4 regions of the Priestia sp. USM5 genome follow, and region 2 is predicted to be linked to each of the others. Evidence: riboswitches for the same ligand, from Rfam matches in the RefSeq annotation. Region 2 holds a riboswitch; each other region holds the start of a gene.
What was found. A riboswitch is a leader RNA that binds a small molecule or an ion and turns the genes downstream of it on or off. The one in region 2 is predicted to bind S-adenosylmethionine.

Region 1 (5,044 bases), on a different contig from region 2:
GCTGCCAATGCAATGCCTTCCATTCATCCGAAAAGAAAAACTCTTCATAAAGGTTAATCTTCACTTGCATTTTCTGTTCTGAATACTGATTTCGTTGAATTTCAATCCAAAAAGGAGATCCTTTAAAAATACAAAAGAGATCCGGTTCAATCCCTCCTTTTCGTCCGGTGGGCTTATCTTCGACAATGACATTCTTAGGCACACTATACGTACACATTTGTTTATAGACATCCAAGATAGAAAGGAAATGTAATATTTTTTGAGAGTTCTTTTTGATTTTTGCATCCACAGGCAAATAGACGGTTGGAGAATACTGCTGAGTGCGTTCAATTACCCCTAATCGATATAAACGTACCATCACACTATTACACGCATTTACAGGCGATTTCAGCTGTTTAAAGAACAGCTCAACCAACGAGTCTCGATCTACGGCTCGAAACTGGTTGATAAACCCAATGATGTCTTTATCACGTTGAGATAAACGGAAACTCATCGCTGTTCCTCCTTCTCTAATAATCCAAAGATAGACTGTGGTACGACCTCCAGTTGAGGTTCAGGGTCTTTTATGCGTGTTTTATAAGGAGAAAGCATTACTTTACACGCTTCTTCATCTAAGAAATACGCTTGAAATTCCTTCACTTCGTCAATTTTTATTTTCATACGGCCTCTAGCCGCAGCATCGATTTCTTCTGTTCCAATCACTCCGGCAACCTTGGCATTGGTTGCATCAGCTTGCCTACCAGATATCCGTACCCGTAAGTTGGCCTTTAATGCTGAATTTAATAAATCTGCATCGGGACGCTGCATGGCAATAATCGTATGAACACCTAATGCACGACCTTGGCTGGCAAACTGTTGGATCATTTCTACAAGATCTGTTTCTTTCTTCACGATGGACATTTCGTCAATTACCACAACGATCCGAGGAAGCTTAAATGAAAGCCTGCTTATATGTGTTACGCCATGCTCTAACAATAAATCGCCTCTTCGATACATTTCAGCTCGTAATAATGCAAAAGGTTTTCGCATGTCTTTTGCTTCAAAGCAAAGCGCATCCACATGGTCAATCTCATGAAATAAGCCCAAATCGGCTCGTTTAAGGTCCACTAAGACTAAGCGCAAGTCTTCAGGAGAGGAATATTTCACCCACGTGGTGAGGATGACACGCATGAGACTGCTTTTTCCAGCTCCAATTTCGCCAGAAATCAGTAAGGTTTCCAAATCCGCAAAATCCCATGAAACAGGGTTTCCATAGATATCTTGACCAATGCATACTGGGAGCTCCATTTTCTCAATATGAGGATGAATGACTTCATACTTATAATTGAGCATCTTAGGTAGGCTTTTGTGATGAACGGTAATACTAAAGTTCTTTAAGCTGCCATTCACTTCAATATTGCTGCCTAATACTTGTCGTAATGCCCATCTTTTTTTATTTAAAAGTTCAGGATCAATCCCATTCAGTAAGGAAAAAGCATACCGAGTGTAGGTGTTCTGATGATCGATTCGATGGATCTTCGGAAATTGATAGGAGGTACGATCCCCACGCTTTATGACTCGATAAATCTCTGCTGTACGAAACGCTTTAATAAGCTTTCCACGTAATTTTAGTTTCTCAAACATTTGAAACCCTCCTCAAAACATAAATGTCGCAAAGAAGTAAAATAAGGCCCCATAAAAGGTGACAGGTAAGATAAACCGCATCACCTTTGCGAACTGATCAACAAGATCGATGACACCCCATCGCTCTAGTATTCGTTCGATGATCGCAATTCCTAAGACAATGCCTCCTATGGTCAAAATAGTGGGGTCAAGCAGGGCTAGTGGACTAAAAGGAACAAAGGAATAAGCCTTGAGGGGACGAGGTCTCGTAAGAGGTGGTTTGTGAGGTGGAGAAAAGATTTTTGGAAAGGTAAATCCTTTTGTTTTTCTCATGTTGATACCTTCTTTCACTCTTTTAATTTTTTTGCTTTTGACGTACCTGTTTTTTCAGCTCAAGGCATCCGGTCGCCCCCTTCGCCTCTTCGGCTCAGCTCCCTTACAGATTCCACAAATGGCTTCAACAGGGTTATAAAGCTTGTATTAATGGGGTAGCGATACTGAACTAGCTACTGATTAGATAACGGAGTTACAATACTTTAGATACTATGTAGCTACTGCGGTAAGCTTGCCTGTCCAATCGAAAAATAACAAAGAACCCTTGCTGCAGTAGGTAATGAGGAAGTAATGAGGTAAGAGGTGTATTATTTCTGATTTTTCGAATTTTTGTTGACAACCTAAGAAAACAAGTGTAACCTTTTTTTAGTTAAATAAATTGAATATTCTTATCTCGAGAGGTGGAGGGACTGGCCCTAGGAAGCCTCGGCAACAGACTGTTAAAGTACTGTGCCAATTCCAGTAGCAATTTGCTTGAAGATAAGAAGAGAATCCATAACGATTATTAACCTCTTCTTATTTGTAAGAAGAGGTTTTTTATTTTGAAAAGAAAGAAGGAAACAAAACCATGACTAAGACATTAGTGAAGGCTCCATTTAAAGCTGATCACGTAGGTAGTTTTTTACGACCAACTCCCCTCAAAGAAGCAAGAAAAGCGTATGCGAATGGTACAATTAATAAAGCTGATTTAAAATCTGTAGAGGACAAAGAAATTGAAAAGCTTGTTCAGAAGCAAATTGAATTGGGTCTTAAATCGATCACGGACGGTGAATTTAGACGTTCTTGGTGGCATTTGGACTTCTTATCAGGCTTAGAAGGTGTGGAGCAGTTTGAAACAGAATATATCAGCCAATTCAAAGGTGCAAAAACCAAAAATAACGCAATTAAGGTAGTAGGTAAAGTGGACTTCGATCACCATTATATGGTGGAACACTTCACGTTTTTAAAAGAAGCTGTTGAACGACATGGTGATGGAAGCCAAGTTGCTAAATTCTCAATTCCAAGCCCAAACATGTTATTTACTCGAATTCAAGAAGATACATATTACAAGGGAAACAGAGATCAATTTTATCATGATACTGTGGCTGCTTATCAAAAAGCTATTCAAGCCTTTTACGACGCAGGCTGCCGTTATCTACAACTAGATGATACGTCCTGGATTGATTTCGTTTCTGAAGAACGCATCAATGCGGTTGTTGAGAAGCTTGGTATGGATGTAAAAGACATTATCGATAATCGAGTAAGTTGCTTAAATGATGCTATTTCTAAAAAGCCTGAAGATATGCTCATTACGATGCATATTTGTCGTGGAAACTTTAGATCTACGTATATCACAAGTGGTGGCTACGATACTATATCTGATGCTATCTTTGCTAACTTACATGTAGATGGACTTTTCCTTGAATATGATGATAACCGTTCAGGAGATTTTGAACCATTAAAAAGTTTTACACTTAACAATCAAACCGTTGTATTAGGATTGGTAACATCTAAATTCCCTACATTAGAAGATGCTAAAGTCATTAAGCGAAGAATCCAAGAAGCAAGTGAATATATTCCTCTAGAAAACTTGTCATTGAGTCCTCAATGTGGCTTTGCGAGTACAGAAGAAGGAAACGAATTAACAGAAGAAGAGCAATGGAATAAAATTAATCACGTAATTCAAATCGCTCAAGATGTCTGGACAAATAACTAAAGAATGATTTAAAAGATACCTCTCCTGTCAATTAGGAGAGGTATCTTTTAAATCATGAGGTTTTAGGCAAGGTATTCCCTTAAGATTATACTATACCCATACGTCGGTTCCCTATTTTTAAAATGGAGCAATTCACTTAATAAGGATCGACTTCGTGACTTTTCTTTACAGCATCTTCTGTTGCTTCATTTGCAGCTAATGTACCTTGTCCATATTTTGATTTACCTGCTTTACGACCAGGTACCTCACTTGTATTTTTCATATCCTGCATTTCGTGTAGTTTCTTTTCAATACCTTTCTTCACACGTCGACCATATTCTTCATCAGCTTGTGTAAAATGAGAAATCATCGTTTCTTGGATTCGTTTATCACAAATAGCAAGTGCATCCGATAGATTTTTAATCAATTCATCGCGCTCCCAATCTTCAAAACTACGGTATGTGTGACCTGCCTGCCCATAATCGTTAGGACGGTCAATTGGTGCACTCATTGCGGCTGCATTATACGTTGGTTGATGTGGAACACGGTCTTTCTTATTTTCTTCCTGAAAGCCACCAAGCATTGAAGGCTCATAATTAATATGTGGATTATCCCCAGATTCCTTTGGGTCACGAATATCCATTTGACCGCGCTGCTGATTCGTATGAATAGGCACTTTCGGTGCATTCACAGGTAATTTTAGATAGTTGGCACCTACACGGTAGCGCTGTGTATCTGAATAAGAAAAGGTACGTCCTTGTAGCATTTTATCGTCTGAGAAGTCCATTCCATCCACAAGAACTCCTGTACCGAAGGCGGCTTGCTCGATTTCTGCATGGAAATCCTTTGGATTACGATCTAGAACCATACGGCCCACTGCCAACCATGGAAACTTATCTTCCGGCCAAAGTTTCGTATCATCTAAGGGATCAAAATCAAGCTCTGGATGATAACCATCCTCCATAATTTGTACGAAGAGCTCCCATTCTGGATAATCTCCACCCTCAATTGCTTCGTATAAATCCTGCGTTGCATGTCCCACGTTTTTGGCTTGTATCGTATTTGCCTCCTCTTGTGTTAAGTTCCGAATTCCCTGCTTAGGTTCCCAATGATACTTTACTAGTACAGCCTCTCCCTTATCATTCACCCATTTGTAGGTATTTACACCAGACCCCTGCATGTGACGATACGTCGCTGGAATCCCCCATGGAGAGAATAAAAATGTAATCATGTGGGTAGCCTCAGGTGTACGGGAAACAAAGTCAAACATTCTCTGAGGGTTTGGTACGTTCGAAGCTGGGTCTGCTTTAAACGCATGAATCATATCAGGAAACTTCATTGCATCACGGATAAAGAAAATCTTTAGGTTATTCCCAACTAAATCCCAATTCCCCTCTTCCGTGTACATTTTCACAGCAAATCCGCGTGGATCTC
Region 2 (5,044 bases):
TTATTCAATTTTGATTTGTTTGAATATTTTATGATATCTGGTGAAAATCGTATCATGCAAAAAAACGGCTGTCAATACATAATTAATAAAATTCTGTACGGCGATCTGTAAAGACGGGAATTTGTTTACGAATTTCTTTTACAAGTTCCAGGTTAACGTCAGCACTTAAAAGTTCTTCGCTATCGCCAGCTTCAGCGATTATTTCTCCCCACGGATCGATGACTAAGGAATGTCCGGCAAATGTGTTATTAGGATCTTGGCCTACACGATTACATGCGATTACATAGCATTGATTTTCGATTGCGCGGCTAATGAGCAGGGCTTTCCAGTGGGCGAGTCTTGGAGCCGGCCACTGAGCGACAACAAACAAGACTTCTGCTCCGCTGCTAGTATGAACCCGTATCCATTCTGGGAAACGAATATCGTAACAAATAACTCCTGCGCACAGTGACTGTTCAAGTGTAAAAAGGTTTTTTGCTGTTCCTGCTTCTAAATACAGGTGTTCATCCATTAATTTAAATAAGTGCAGTTTACTGTATTGTGATACTTCACGACCTTTTCGGTCAAAAATATACATCGTATTCGTGACGCCTTGCTCTGTTTTTTTCGCGATCGAACCTCCCACAATATTTACTGCGTTTGTTTTAGCAAACTGAGAGATTAATTGCTTGGCTTGCTGCCCTTCATCATCTGCAATTTCGTCTAGCCGCGTCAAATCATAAGCTGTATCCCATAGCTCAGGAAGCACAAGGATATCAGGGTTTTCTTTCAGGGCTTCCGTCATTTTTTGTTCGATATATTTTCGGTTTTTAGTTGGGTTTCCAAACGCAATATCAAGCTGCAAACACGTAATTTTTACACTCACTTTATCATCCGTCCTTTTTTTAGTAGTTGAAAAAAATGACTTTACAAGTTGAGTATTACAATATATTATTTGTGACTAGAATTTCAAGAATTTTTTGAGAAGGTGTGCGATGATGAAACAATTTGAGCAATCGGAACTATTAAAAAGTTTACCAAAACAATTTTTTGCATCACTTGTGGGCAAGGTAGGAAAAGTAATGGCCCAAGGGCACGACGTTATTAACTTAGGGCAGGGAAATCCTGATCAGCCTACTCCTTCACATATTGTAGAAACACTGCAAAAAGCAAGTGCTAATCCTATGCATCATAAATATTCTCCATTTCGGGGGCACCAGTTTTTAAAAGAGGCCGTTGCGACTTTTTATAAACGAGAATATGGCGTTGATGTGGATCCTGAAAAAGAAGTAGCTATTTTATTTGGCGGAAAGGGTGGACTTGTTGAAATCCCGCAGTGCTTGTTAAATCCTGGAGATACAGTGCTGGTTCCGGATCCTGGGTATCCTGATTACTGGTCTGGAGTAGAGCTTGCAAAAGCCAAGATGGAAGTGATGCCTCTCACGGCTGAAAATCATTTTCTACCCGTATACGAAGAGATAAGTGAACGTGCTAAAGAACAGGCAAAGCTCATGTTTCTAAACTATCCGAATAATCCTACTGGTGCAGTGGCAACGGCAGAATTTTTTGAAGACACCGTGGCGTTTGCTGCCAAGCACGATATTTGTGTGGTACACGACTTTGCTTACGGAGCCATTGGATTTGATGGTAAAAAGCCAATCAGCTTTTTACAGACTCCTGATGCAAAAGAGACGGGAATTGAAATTTATACTCTTTCTAAAACGTATAACATGGCGGGATGGCGAGTTGGATTTGCTGTAGGAAATGAAAGTGTAGTAGAAGCTATTAATCTTCTTCAAGATCATATGTATGTCAGCCTCTTTGGGGCCGTTCAAGAGGCAGCAGCCGCAGCTCTGTTGGAATCTCAACAATGTGTGAATGATTTAGTTAAGCGCTATGAATCTAGACGCAATACCTTTATTCAAGGGCTTCAAGAAATTGGTTGGGATGTTACATCCCCAGCGGGTTCCTTTTTTGCATGGCTAAAAGTTCCTAAAGGATATACTTCTGAACAATTTTCAGATTTACTTCTTGAAAAAGCCCACGTTGTAGTGGCACCTGGAGTAGGCTTCGGAACATATGGTGAAGGCTATGTGCGCGTAGGACTGCTGACGGATGAAGAGCGCATGAGAGAAGCTGTATCTCGAATAAAAAAATTAAATTTATTTTAAAAACGCATTGACAATCCTTTTTGAGTTGGCTTAATATGTAAGAAGTTAACGAGATTAATAACCGATAAATCCTAGCGGTATTTTTTATTTAGTATATAATCTACGAATTCAATTTAAATAAATAGCAACTTTCTTATTAAGAGTAGGTGGAGGGACTAGCCCGATGAAGCCCGGCAACCGACTTAACGCATGTTAAGCACGGTGCTAATTCTTGCAGCAGCAGCTGAGAGATAAGAAGAGCAACGAAAGCCTCTTCTTAATCACAGAAGAGGTTTTTTTTTATTAACGATATTAAACAGCAAGGGAGTTTTTAGCATAATGAGTGAAATCGTTGCAATCTACTTACTACATGACAATAAAGGAAATTTTCATAAAAAAGCGGAAGGAATCGCTTTAGGACTAACCGTCGGCTCATGGACAGATCTGCCGCTTTTAGATCAACAGCAGCTTCAAAAGCATAAAGGGCGCGTCGTATCCGTAACTGAGCTTCAAGACTGCGAACGTGTTAACGGATATTTAGGCGGAGAGGTTAAGCAGGCTATTGTCAAAATTGCTTATCCAACTGCCAACTTTTCAAGAGATTTACCGGCTATTTTAGTTACGGTTTTCGGAAAACTATCACTTGATGGAAAAGTGAAATTATTAGACTTGGATTTTCCTGATGAATTATTAGCTGAATTCCCAGGACCGCGCTTTGGAATAGAAGGTATACGAGAGAAACTAGGCGTTTATGACCGTCCGCTTGTGATGAGTATTTTTAAAGGCGTGATTGGAAGAGACATGACGTACTTAACAACTCAGCTGCGTGAGCAAGCGCTTGGCGGAGTGGATTTGGTTAAAGACGACGAGATTTTGTTTGATAGTGAACGAACACCTTTTGAAACTCGCGTTACAGAAGGAAAAAAAGTACTGAATGACGTATACGAAAAAACGGGACACCGCACGCTGTATGCTGTTAATTTAACGGGACGAACGTTTGAATTAAAAGAAAAAGCGAGAAAAGCAGCTGAGCTAGGAGCCGATGCTCTTTTATTCAACGTATTTGCTTACGGGTTAGACGTACTGCAGGCACTTCGAGAAGATGATGAAATTAACTTGCCGATTATGGCACACCCAGCTGTTAGCGGAGCGCTTACGCCATCAGAGTTTTACGGTTTTTCAAATTCATTACTGCTTGGAAAACTATTGCGCTTAGCCGGAGCAGATTTCTCACTGTTTCCATCACCATACGGAAGCGTAGCGCTTTCTCTTGAAGATACGACAGGCATTGCCTACGAATTAACGCGTCCTGTGTACAAATATAAGCAGACTTTCCCGGTTCCTTCAGCAGGAATTCATCCTGGAATGGTACCGCAGCTTGTGAAAGACTTTGGAATCGACAGCATTATTAATGCAGGAGGCGGAGTTCACGGTCATCCAGACGGCGCTATCGGAGGAGGAAAAGCATTCCGTGCGGCGATAGATGCAGTACTCTCTCATCAAACACTAGCCGAAAAAGCGGAAGAATCAAAAGAGTTGCAAAAAGCTTTGCAACTATGGGGAACAGTAGAGGTGAAAGCATGACATCGTTAAAAATCTTTTGTGACTTTGATGGAACAATCACAAATAGCGATAACATTATTGCTATTATGAAACAATTTGCTCCTCCGGAGTGGGAAAGTATTAAAGACGACGTGCTAGCACAGCGCGTCTCCATTCAAGAAGGAGTAGGGCAAATGTTTGCCTTGCTTCCCGTGGAATTAAAGGAAGATATTATTTCTTATATTTTAGAGACGTCTGCTATTCGAGATGGATTTGATGATTTTATTGCCTATACAAAAGAGCATCATATTCCGCTTTATATTGTAAGCGGAGGAATTGACTTTTTTGTAAAACCGCTTTTGGGAAATCGAGTTGCAGAGGAAATGCTCTACTGCAACGGATCTGATTTTTCCGGTGAGCATATTTCCATTACGTGGCCTCATACATGTGATAAACAGTGTACAAATCACTGCGGCTGCTGTAAGCCAACGATTATTCGCCATCTTGCAGATGAAAGAGATCATACGGTTGTTATTGGCGATTCAATTACAGATTTGCAGGCTGCCAAATTAGCTGACACTGTCATTGCGCGTGACTTTTTAATTAAAAAATGCGAAGAGCTATCTCTACCGTATCGTCCTTTTTCTACTTTTTATGATGTGATTCACCATTTACAAGAATTAACAGAAGAGGTGAAAGCATGAGTATTATGGCTCAGCAAAGATTACACGAGCTTGCAGATATAAAAGATGAGTTGGCAGAGCGCGATTGGTTCTTCGGTACAAGCGGAAACTTAGCGATTAAAGTGGATCAAAATCCGACAACTTTCTTTGTATCAGCAAGTGGAAAAGATAAAAGAAAACGCACAAATGAAGACTTTTTGTTAGTTGATCAATACGGGAAGCCTGCAGAAGAAACGCATTTAAAGCCTTCTGCTGAAACGCTTTTACACGTTAAGATTTACGAGTCAACGAATGCTGGGTGCAGCCTTCATGTACATACAATCGACAACAACGTGATCTCTGAACTGTACGGAGATGAAGGGTTTATTTCATTCAAAGGCCAAGAAATTATTAAGGCACTGGGTATTTGGGAGGAAGATGCGGAAATTACTGTTCCGATTATTCCGAATTACGCGGATATTCCGACACTAGCAGAAGAATTTTCTCACCATATAAAAGGCGATCAAGGCGCGATTTTAATTCGTAACCACGGGATTACGGTATGGGGGAAAAATGCGTTTGAAACAAAAAAAGCGCTAGAAGCCTATGAATTTCTATTTAGCTACCATGTGAAATTACTATCACTTAAAGGCATTAAGCCAAAGGTGCATTTATAAAAGGAGGAAATAAAAATGGCGCAAATTCGCTTAC
Region 3 (5,044 bases), 2.4 Mb from region 2:
AACAGTCCGCTTGGAAAGTGTATGTATATGAAGCAAAGTAAGGGGGCAATAACATGAACAGACCTATTTTAACGATCGTGGTTCCATGCTACAACGAAGAAGAAGTATTCACAGAGACGTCTTTTCAATTAACTACTGTAGTAAAAGAACTGATTAATGAACGACTTGTATCAAGTGAAAGCACTATTTTATTTGTAGACGATGGAAGTAAAGACAGCACGTGGTCGCTTATTGAAAAAGAAAGCTGCAGCAATTTGTTTGTAAAAGGGTTAAAGTTAGCGCGAAATGTAGGACATCAAAATGCTTTGCTTGCAGGACTAGAAGCAGCTCATAAGCAATCTGACTGCGTCATTTCCATTGACGCGGATTTGCAAGATGATATCAGCGTCATTCGTACTTTTGTAGAGAAATATTGGCTTGGGTATGAAGTTGTATATGGCGTTCGAGACAGCAGAGAAACCGATACATTTTTCAAACGAACCACGGCAGTAGGGTTTTATCGTTTTATGAACAAGCTAGGAATTCAGCTCGTTCAAAATCACGCTGATTTTCGCCTTATGAGCAAACGTGCTCTTGGTGAACTCATGAAATATAAAGAAGGAAACGTCTTTTTGCGGGGCCTTGTACCATTAGTAGGATTTCGCTCCACGGAAGTCACATATGACCGCAAAGAACGGACGGCGGGTGAGTCAAAATATCCGCTAAAGAAAATGCTCGCTTTTGCATTTGACGGGATTACGTCTTTTAGCGTAGCACCTATACGCTTACTGACGCTGCTTGGAGGAGCTTCGTTTCTCTTTAGTATTTTGTTTGGCATTTATGCGCTGATTCAAAAATATTTAGATCATACGCAAATTGGCTGGACGTCTCTTATTTTATCAATTTGGCTTGTAGGCGGCCTGCAGCTAATGGGAATAGGTCTTGTCGGAGAATACATTGGCAAGATTTTCAACGAAGTGAAACAGCGTCCTAAATATGCGATTGAAAGAGATTTATATACAAAACACTCGTTAGACACACAAAAAGATTTGCTGATGCATTAATTAAGAAGCTTCTCCTGAATGGAGAGGCTTTTTTGTTAAAGTGTTTATCATAATTTTTAAGGTAATAGGAGATGCTACTACTAAAATTTCTAAGGAGATCAAAATCTATGAAAAGACTACTTTATACAGTCAGCACTTTTTGTTTTGTTTGGCTTGCTTTTGCAACCATTCATGTCAGCGCTCTTTCGATTGAGAAACTTCCAATGAAGAAATCATCTGAACAATGGTCGGTCGAACTGACAAAAGCGAGCATGACGGGAGATAATCAGCTAAAGTGGAAAAATAACGTCTATCATACATATGGATTAACCGTTGAAAACATTGGAAAAGACGTAGAGCGTGTGCAGGTCCAAGCTTTTCGGCACGAAGGAAAAAATAAGGCGAAATACAGCTTGTTTTCTCCTATTGGAAGGTCTAACTTAAGCAAAAGCGGTCAGCGTTTTCGCTATGCCAATTTTGCTGTTCCTGGAAAAGCGGCAGGCTTAGACATCATGATTAACTGGACGGATGAACAAGGCAACCATCAAGAACATTTTGAATTTAAATAAAAGTCTTCGCTTAGGCGAAGACTTTTTTTTGCAGGAATTTATCTCTGTATGTGGAAAACGAACACGAAAGGAGAGATTGTGATGATTGCAAAAGCTACTGAAGAAGAAATACAGGAAATTCGGACGAAATCTGCTGATGCGCTGTTTGAAGGAACAACGCATCAGTTTCAACCGTCAACTGAACGCGTAAATGAACTAATTGATAATGCCCTTGAAAAAGGGTGTTATTATTTAGTATCTAGACAAGAAAATAAACTTGCAGGCTGGGTTTTTGTCGGTCCATCTGCCGACTTCTTTTCAAAAGCAGAAATTGGCTTTATCTACGAGTTATATGTTTTACCAGAATACCGCGGGCAAGGTCTAGCCAAGCCGTTAATGCAAAAAGCAATTGATGAATTGTCTATCAAAGGATACCCTGAAATCAGACTCAGCGTTCATGCTGGGAATTTTGCACAGCATGTGTACCGTGAACTTGGATTTGTAGATAAACAAATATCAATGAGCCTACAGGTGGCAAAACGTCCGTAATGTTGGTGAATGTCAGCGAGTCCATAAAACATAAGATGTTATACATGCGATGAGGTTCGGTAATGAAAGTAAAAGTAAATAAGTAGCCCAAACAGCGCCTTTATCTAGTACTTCAACAGCTCCTCTACCTGTATGATCTGAGGAGGGGGGATCTTCAAGTGCGTTCATAATCAAAGCCGCTGCTGCTAAAATAATCCCTCCAATGCTTCCGGTTGTTTTGACAATTGCAATATGGAAAGTAGATGAAAAAGCAATGCTGAGAAGCAGCAGCAAGCTTCCCAAAAAAGCAGATAACATATATCGTTTCATGTGCTCACCATCCTTTATGAAAGCATACCATATTTTACTTCTTTTTTCTTTTTATTGAAAAGCTATTGACATAACATATAAAACATATTAGAATAGTCAGAAATAATTTAAAAACGAAATATTCTTATCTAGAGAGGTGGAGGGACTGGCCCTTTGAAGCCTCAGCAACCACAATTATTGAATGGTGCTAATTCCAGCATAGCCTAGCTCTGACAGATAAGAAGAGGAATCTTTTTCTATGATGAAATCCTCTTCTTAGGAAGAAACATTTCGTATAGAAAAGGTGATGACATTGAAAAATACACAACAGGCGCTAAGCGTTGATGATTATTTAGATCTATACTTGTTAGCAAAAGAACTAAAAGACGAAACGTGGCAGCAGGAAATTTTAGCCGCGCTAAAAACGAAGCAAAATCGTTCATTTGAAGACAAACAATCCGCACTCGTTCAAGAAATATGGGAAGATTTTAAACAGTTAAATGAAGATATTTCTTTTACGTATCGCTTAATTCAAGAAGAGCCAACTAATGAACAGTTTCAAGTTAAATTAAGGAACTTGAGAGAACGGCGGATCACGCTGAGTCGTGAATTATATTTAGCTAAAAAACAGTATGTTGAACACACGCAGTAAAAGGATCCGCTTGATAAACAAGCGGTTTTTTTGCATGTAAATGTTAGAAGCGTTCTATTTCGGGTAGTAAATAGATAAGACAAAAAAAGGAGGGATAACAGTGGCCCAAGGTGTATTATGTGAAGTGAATGAGTGCATGTATTGGAAATCGGGAAATAAATGCAGTGCAGAGTCCATTTACGTTGTGAGTCCTGAAAGTAGTCACCATGTTTCTGAAACGGAAGAACCTGGCTGTAAAACTTTTGAACCCGCGAGATAAATGCTAGTTTTATAAAAAAGCATAAAATGAACGATGCGCTGACGGAGTTGAGTCGGCGTTTTTCTATTTTTTAAAAAATACTATTACTTAGGTGCGATAATAAATACATAGTAAAAAAGCAGTGTCTACGTCTAATTGTGCGTTTAAACAAAATGATACGATAATTTTTTTGTTTTTCGACAAAAGAAAAACGAGAGAAAGGTGATAGAATAAAAATATACAGCCTAGCTGACTTTTAGCATAAATTTATATGAAAGCGCTAACAAAAAGCTGTATTCATCTCGTTTTGACAGATTGGAAAAAGGGGAGACGTTTATGCAGGGGAAAACTCAGGGGAAAGAATTGAAACGCGGGTTAGAAGAAAGACATGTGACGCTGATGTCCTTAGGAGCAGCCATAGGGGTAGGGCTGTTTCTTGGATCTGCATCTGCTATTAAATTAGCAGGGCCGGGAATATTATTGGCGTACGGATTTAGCGGAATGATTATGTTTTTTATTATGAGAGCACTTGGAGAAATGGCGATTCAAAAACCTGTTGCAGGTTCATTCAGCAAGTACGCGCGCGACTATTTAGGGCCCCTTGCTGGTTATCTAACAGGTTGGAACTACTGGTTTTTATGGGTTGTAACATGTATGGCTGAAATTACAGCCGTTGGTATTTATATGGGATATTGGTATCCGGATGTACCAAACTGGATTTGGGCGTTATCGGCGCTTGTCATCATGACAACAGTTAACTTCTTAGCTGTTAAGGCATATGGTGAACTGGAATTTTGGTTTGCACTTATTAAAATTTTAGCGATTGTGTTAATGATTGCCGTTGGATTATTAATGATTGTGTTTGGAATCGGCAACGGCGGCGTTGCGACGGGTATTAAAAACTTATGGGACAACGGCGGGCTGTTCCCGAACGGATTCAAAGGTATTTTACTGTCGCTGCAAATGGTTATGTTTGCATATTTAGGAATTGAAATGATCGGCGTTACCGCGGGAGAAGTGAAAAATCCAGAAAAATCTCTAGCAAGAGCGATTGATTCGGTCTTTTGGCGTATTCTTATTTTCTACGTTGGTGCATTATTTGTCATTATGTCGATTTATCCTTGGCAAGAAATTGGTTCACAGGGAAGCCCGTTTGTATTAACATTTGAAAAAATCGGGATTCCAGCAGCGGCAGGCATTATTAACTTTGTGGTGCTAACAGCAGCTCTTTCTTCTTGTAACAGCGGTATTTTTAGTACAGGCCGTATGCTGTTTAACTTAGCAGAGCACGGAGAAGCTCCAAAAGGATACGGTCAGCTGACAAAAGGCGGCGTACCTGGAAAAGCTGTTTTAGCATCAGCGGGTGCGTTATTAGTCGGAGTAGCGTTAAACTACATTGTGCCTGCCAAAGTATTTACGTGGGTAACAAGCATTGCAACATTCGGTGCGATTTGGACTTGGGGAATTATTTTGCTTTCTCAAATTAAGTATCGCAAAACGCTAAAAAAAGGTGAAGAGGCAAAGTTAAAATACAAAATGCCTTTATTTCCGTTAACGTCTTATGTGTCACTTGCGTTCCTAGCGCTGGTGGTTGTTCTTATGGCGTACAATCCAGATACAAGAATTGCAGTTATTATCGGACCACTATGGTTTATCGGTCTTATTATCGCGTACTACGCAAAAGGATTTCATAAACGAAGTCAAGGTTCAGCTGGGACTGAGCAAAAGCTAGTGAAATGAACGAAAA
Region 4 (5,044 bases), on a different contig from region 2:
ATTCTAATATGAAAGAGTTAAATATTGAATGTGAAGGAGGTAAATAAATGTCAAAAGTATACTCAAATATATTTTTATTAAATAATATTAATTGCTTATCTTCTTTAGATAAAGTTTTTAGTAGGCAACATAGCGAGTTATTACCTCATGTGAAGAAAGATGAAAAACAGGTTGCTAGTATGCATGAAGCCGAGAAATATTTTAATTATTCTTGGAAAGAGATAGGTGAATTAGAAGAAATAAAAGTACCCAAGATTAATGGTAATGATAATTTTACAGGAGAAATTATTTCATATCAAAAGGCAATTGCTAATTTGGAGTACACAAAGAAAAGGAAAAAAGATAGTAATGGAAAATTTCTACCAAAAGCTGAAAGAGTAAATGATCTAGATGTAGAGTCATTATTTTTTGAAAAAGAAAATAAAGTATATGTACTTATTATTACTTCAAATGATTACAACATTAGTAGATTTAAAAAGCTTATTGGTAAAGAAAATATTTCGCAAAAAAACCCCGAATACTTACTTAATCCTGATATATTTAATTGGTTATTCTATGTTTATACTGAACGAAATGGAACATTAAATGAAATTACCAAATTAGAAAATATTAGTGGTTTTGTAGGGAATATATCTGATGACGCTAATGTTTTTACAGGAGAATCTTACCAGACAACAGAACTAATAGCGACTAAAGCATTTATAAGCAATGGTGGAGAACTTAAAAAGATCACACTAAGAGTTAGAGACACGGATATAGATATTACTTGTATGATTAATGAAAAATCCACCATTGTAATAAACTGTAGTTTATCTTTTAAATTAAGAATAATGGAATGTACTGATAATGTTGTTTTTTTATTATTATATTTATACGGTTACTTAATCCTTAAATTAAAACAATTGTATATGAATGAATCAGATAGCTTTATCAAAGAAGACAATCCCAAATTCTCAAAGAAAATCGGAATTGATGTAATTAAATCAATTGTGGAAAAAAATAATATCTTATTAAAAGATCTTGAGTCATTTTTGCTAGAAGACTCACTTGAACAAGCTTAGTTAATACTTAGGACTTCTGCTAGTACATATTTACTGCGGGAGTCTTTTTTAAAAATTCAACAACCATTACTGATAACAGCCCTTACTGTCCTCGATTGAAGTTGACGACCTTCATTTTAATCTCGACTACTTACACGTATTTATCCAAAACTTCCTTTTTCCACTTTATAATAAATTTACATTTATATTCCTATTATGCTACTAAAAACGTTCGTAAAAGTATGTGATTTTCAGGAGACGTTCGTGATTTAATTCACGACTTAAACGGACGGTAAAAATGATAGATTCCTTATATAAAACAACAGTCCGTAAACGTATACTTTTGCGGACTTTTATTTGAATTTGGTCCAATACTTTACCATATAAAGTCTCTTTCTAATTATTTAATTTTTTAAGCTATTTATAAGAATTTTTCATGCCGAACCTAATATCACTGAACAGAATATTCAATTATTTCAATCCACTTTGTAAGTGATTACATATATAATTAATATTGTAATTTTCATTATTTCGATGAGTAATAAAGATCAACTAATCCCTTGATAGGACACTAGCTTGTTTTTCTAATGAATACTTAGACGTGAAAAGAGCGTATTCCTTCCGATAGGCGCCCTTAGCCTATAACGCCTTCTAACACTACGGCTTGTTTGCTGCCAGTTTGGTTAGCAGTTCTCTTTGATCACCGTTGGCCACACGCCCCTTCAACCGTTCGCTACTCGTCTTCAAGCATACCAATAAGTAAAGTTTAAAAAATATATTGACATTACATGAAATCATTGTAATAATACAAAGTAATTTGATAGGAATACTATTATTAAGAGCAGGTGGAGGAAATTATCCCTATGAAACCCGGCAACCATTCGTACTAAATAGACAGTAGGAAAACGGTGCTAAATCTAACAGTGTTCACGCTGAGAGATGAGAGGAAATCGGATTTTTCGGAAGCCTTCTGTCTCTTTATGAGTTCAGAAGGCTTTTTGTATTCTGCCTCTTGTAGAGTTTCTATCAAGTAAATCCAAGGAGGAATTTTAATGAAAAGAAAACTTTTGTTAAGTACTGCGCTAGTTACGGGATTAACAGTTTCATCTATATTACCAGTTGCATATGCGCACGATGAACTTGGAGACATCAGCATTGAAAAAGGACAGCGTAACCCAGATGAGATCAGCTCTGTTCCTGTCACAGAAGGAAGTAAGAATTTAAAGTATTTGCACGAAGCCGCAGCTGTACCATTGAAAGAAATTAGAGAAGGTGTCAAGAACAGCACAGCTGACGTGTATGCACATAAAGGATTTGCTTACACAGGGACACATACTTCTGGAGGAGGAAACGGTGGAGTTCGAGTGTTTGACTTAAAAGACCCAACCAATCCTAAAGAGGTTGCCGTTTTCGCAGATCAAGATATTCCTGGAACTTGGCAGGAAAAAGTAATCGTTAAAACGGTAAATACAAAATCTTTTAAAGGAGATTTAGCTGTTGTATCTGTTCAGCAACTAGACGTTAAAAATCCGAATTCTAAGGGTGGATTTCTTTTATACGACGTAACCAATCCATATGACCCTAAGAAGTTAGGGTTCTATGAAGTAACAAAGAAAACAAAAGGAACACATGAATTATACTTAACGACGCAAGGAAACCGCATATTGGTTCTTGCTGCGAACCCTTACGCAGACTACTATTCTCATGGAAAAGAGAAGGACTTTCAGCTTGTTGATGTGACAAATCCAGCTGAGCCAAAGAAACTTTATGAGTTTGATCCACGTTCACTGCCAGAAGTAAGTGAAAACTTTGACGGATATAACTGGAACGCGCCAGACGGCAAGAAACGACCTGTATTCAACCATAGTGCATATGCGGATGAAACAGGAAAAACAGCTTTCCTTTCTTTCTGGGATCTTGGAACAATCATTTTAGATATCTCAAATCCCGAAAACGTGAAGTTTGAGGGAAGGACAACTTTCGCATCTAATCAACAAGGTTCAGCACACTCGGTTGCACTTGCAAAAGGCGGCACGGTACTTGTTGAAACAAGAGAAGTATATGCGCCAATAAAACCAGGTTACGAAAAATCTTATGGTTACACAAGAATCTTTGACATTAAAGATAAAACAAATCCAATACTATTGAGTGAATTTAAAACAGATCTTACAGAAAATATTTCAGAAGATCCGAATAAACAAGTTACGTTTGGTAAAACAGTCCACGATCCAAAAGTACAAGGAAATACATTGTATCTTTCTCACTATGCAGGTGGAGTGAGAGCTGTGGATATTTCGAATCCGAGTAAACCTGTTCAGATTGGCAAATATGTTCCTGCAAATGCGAACATTTGGGGAGTTTTCGTAGATCAAAACTACGTTCTTGCATCTGACATGGGCTCAGGCTTAAAAGTTTTACAGAAAAATAATAAGTAAGTAAACTGGTTCTAGTGCAAATACTTGAAGAAAATATAAAAAGCAAAAGATTTCTAGTGATCCCTGGTTTTAAGCAACTAGTCCAACAGCTGATGGATGAATTCCTTTTGATTTTGGGCAGACTTCTCCCTTTGAAGAGTTTGTTGTCTTAGAAAAGTTGTTGTATCAACGATGTATAAAAAGCTGCATAAAAGAGCAAGAGGACTCCCTTGAGAATCCTTGCCCCCCAAGGGTTCTCTTTTTTCGTGTGTACCGGAAAGAGTGATTATGTTAACTAACCTTGTATATTCTATACAACATAAAAGCAGAAAAACCACTGGGCCTAATCAGTAGTTTTTCTATCCTCGTAAGGAATGGAGAGCTATTTTATGATGCCTCACGGCGTCTTGGGTAGTTTGCTAAAAATATTATTAATTATCCGTCATACCATTAAAAAGATAAAAAGAGAAAAAACAATCCGTGGGAGTTGGATTGTTTTTTCTTGAGGAAAGATCAGGCTGATAGTTCCTTATTGAATTTTATGTTTCTCATTTTGTGTTATGACTACCTATAAAATCCCTTATGTTAACTAGCATCCCTATTTGAAATTACTTAAGAGCCAAGTTCTTTACAAATAAAGAACTTGGCTCTGTATTTATCAGAAAATAACATATCTCAATTTATTAAAGAGGTGTTTTGTCCTCTTTCACTTCATTTTTTAATGATTTTTTATCCTCTTTATCATGGTCCTCCATAATTCCTTGGGTTGCATTTTTAAATTCACGAAGTGTTTTACCGGCGGAGCGTCCTAACTCAGGTAGCCTTTTGGGACCAAATATAATTAATGCTGTTATCCCTATTAAAATTGCACTTCCAGGTCCTACCATTATAATCACCTCATTTCCTATCTATAACAGTACTAAAAAACTGATATCTAACCTGATAAAATTCTTATGAACCTATTCTAACAAAGACTGTGCAATGTACTCTCCTTTACGGATTCCGCGAGCACAAGCAAATATTGCACTACCTATATGTTTCGTATACTCATTTAATTTATCCTGCTGAGATAATACCTTAAGCATTGGTATAAATTGTGTGTCAGGATTCTTTTGATAACTAATAAACATAAGTCCTGCATTTATATTTCCTGTTTTAGGATCTACCCCATCTGTATAAGAATACGCTCTTCTATAAATCTCTTGTCTCGTTCCCTTTGCCAAAGCTGTATGAGAAGTAGGAGGCATTTGCATAAGGCTTACTTTATCGTGTTCTTTTACTTTGCCGTAAGGAGCCCCACTATCTTTTTTTCGACCAAACGTGTCTTCTTGATCTTTAAGAGATGATCGATCCCATACTTCTAAAAACATCTGGATTTTTCTAAAAGCCATATAAGTTCCACCCTGCATCCATGTTGGCTCTGAATTATTCGCCCAAATAATTCGATTATGAGATTCAGAATCGTTAGAAGAAACATTCGCCGTACCATCTTTAAATCCAAATAAATTCCGAGGCGTTTTCTCATCCGGAGCACTAATAAAACCAGATTGCATCCATTTTACTTCTGCTACGCCTACTGCTGATTTAATA

Region 1: it holds a riboswitch for S-adenosylmethionine, as region 2 does, so the genes downstream of both, ACWATA_RS28080 (5-methyltetrahydropteroyltriglutamate--homocysteine S-methyltransferase) here and mtnW (2,3-diketo-5-methylthiopentyl-1-phosphate enolase) in region 2, are expected to answer to the same signal.
Region 3: it holds a riboswitch for S-adenosylmethionine, as region 2 does, so the genes downstream of both, ACWATA_RS04795 (hypothetical protein) here and mtnW (2,3-diketo-5-methylthiopentyl-1-phosphate enolase) in region 2, are expected to answer to the same signal.
Region 4: it holds a riboswitch for S-adenosylmethionine, as region 2 does, so the genes downstream of both, ACWATA_RS26310 (LVIVD repeat-containing protein) here and mtnW (2,3-diketo-5-methylthiopentyl-1-phosphate enolase) in region 2, are expected to answer to the same signal.

Annotation. Positions count from the first base shown of each region.
Region 1 is NZ_JBSGKN010000007.1:46,297-51,340, reverse strand. Features, by position in the region: gene ACWATA_RS28095 (hypothetical protein) at 1-493, opposite strand, end outside; gene ACWATA_RS28090 (FtsK/SpoIIIE domain-containing protein) at 490-1,623, opposite strand; gene ACWATA_RS28085 (hypothetical protein) at 1,636-1,935, opposite strand; SAM riboswitch class I at 2,322-2,422, shown strand; gene ACWATA_RS28080 (5-methyltetrahydropteroyltriglutamate--homocysteine S-methyltransferase) at 2,504-3,631, shown strand; gene ACWATA_RS28075 (catalase) at 3,768-5,044, opposite strand, start outside.
Region 2 is NZ_JBSGKN010000001.1:3,365,732-3,370,775, reverse strand. Features, by position in the region: gene ACWATA_RS18020 (carbon-nitrogen family hydrolase) at 83-865, opposite strand; gene ACWATA_RS18015 (pyridoxal phosphate-dependent aminotransferase) at 978-2,150, shown strand; SAM riboswitch class I at 2,281-2,387, shown strand; gene mtnW (2,3-diketo-5-methylthiopentyl-1-phosphate enolase) at 2,469-3,713, shown strand; gene ACWATA_RS18005 (2-hydroxy-3-keto-5-methylthiopentenyl-1-phosphate phosphatase) at 3,710-4,375, shown strand; gene ACWATA_RS18000 (methylthioribulose 1-phosphate dehydratase) at 4,372-5,010, shown strand; gene ACWATA_RS17995 (cupin domain-containing protein) at 5,026-5,044, shown strand, end outside.
Region 3 is NZ_JBSGKN010000001.1:928,898-933,941, forward strand. Features, by position in the region: gene ACWATA_RS04770 (DUF6044 family protein) at 1-41, shown strand, start outside; gene ACWATA_RS04775 (glycosyltransferase family 2 protein) at 54-1,043, shown strand; gene ACWATA_RS04780 (YozF family protein) at 1,151-1,591, shown strand; gene ACWATA_RS04785 (GNAT family N-acetyltransferase) at 1,673-2,119, shown strand; gene ACWATA_RS04790 (hypothetical protein) at 2,132-2,428, opposite strand; SAM riboswitch class I at 2,550-2,651, shown strand; gene ACWATA_RS04795 (hypothetical protein) at 2,715-3,059, shown strand; gene ACWATA_RS04800 (DUF1540 domain-containing protein) at 3,160-3,318, shown strand; gene alaP (alanine permease AlaP) at 3,634-5,037, shown strand.
Region 4 is NZ_JBSGKN010000004.1:19,301-24,344, forward strand. Features, by position in the region: gene ACWATA_RS26300 (hypothetical protein) at 1-47, shown strand, start outside; gene ACWATA_RS26305 (hypothetical protein) at 48-1,061, shown strand; SAM riboswitch class I at 1,870-1,986, shown strand; gene ACWATA_RS26310 (LVIVD repeat-containing protein) at 2,093-3,475, shown strand; gene ACWATA_RS26315 (twin-arginine translocase TatA/TatE family subunit) at 4,138-4,341, opposite strand; gene efeB (iron uptake transporter deferrochelatase/peroxidase subunit) at 4,414-5,044, opposite strand, start outside.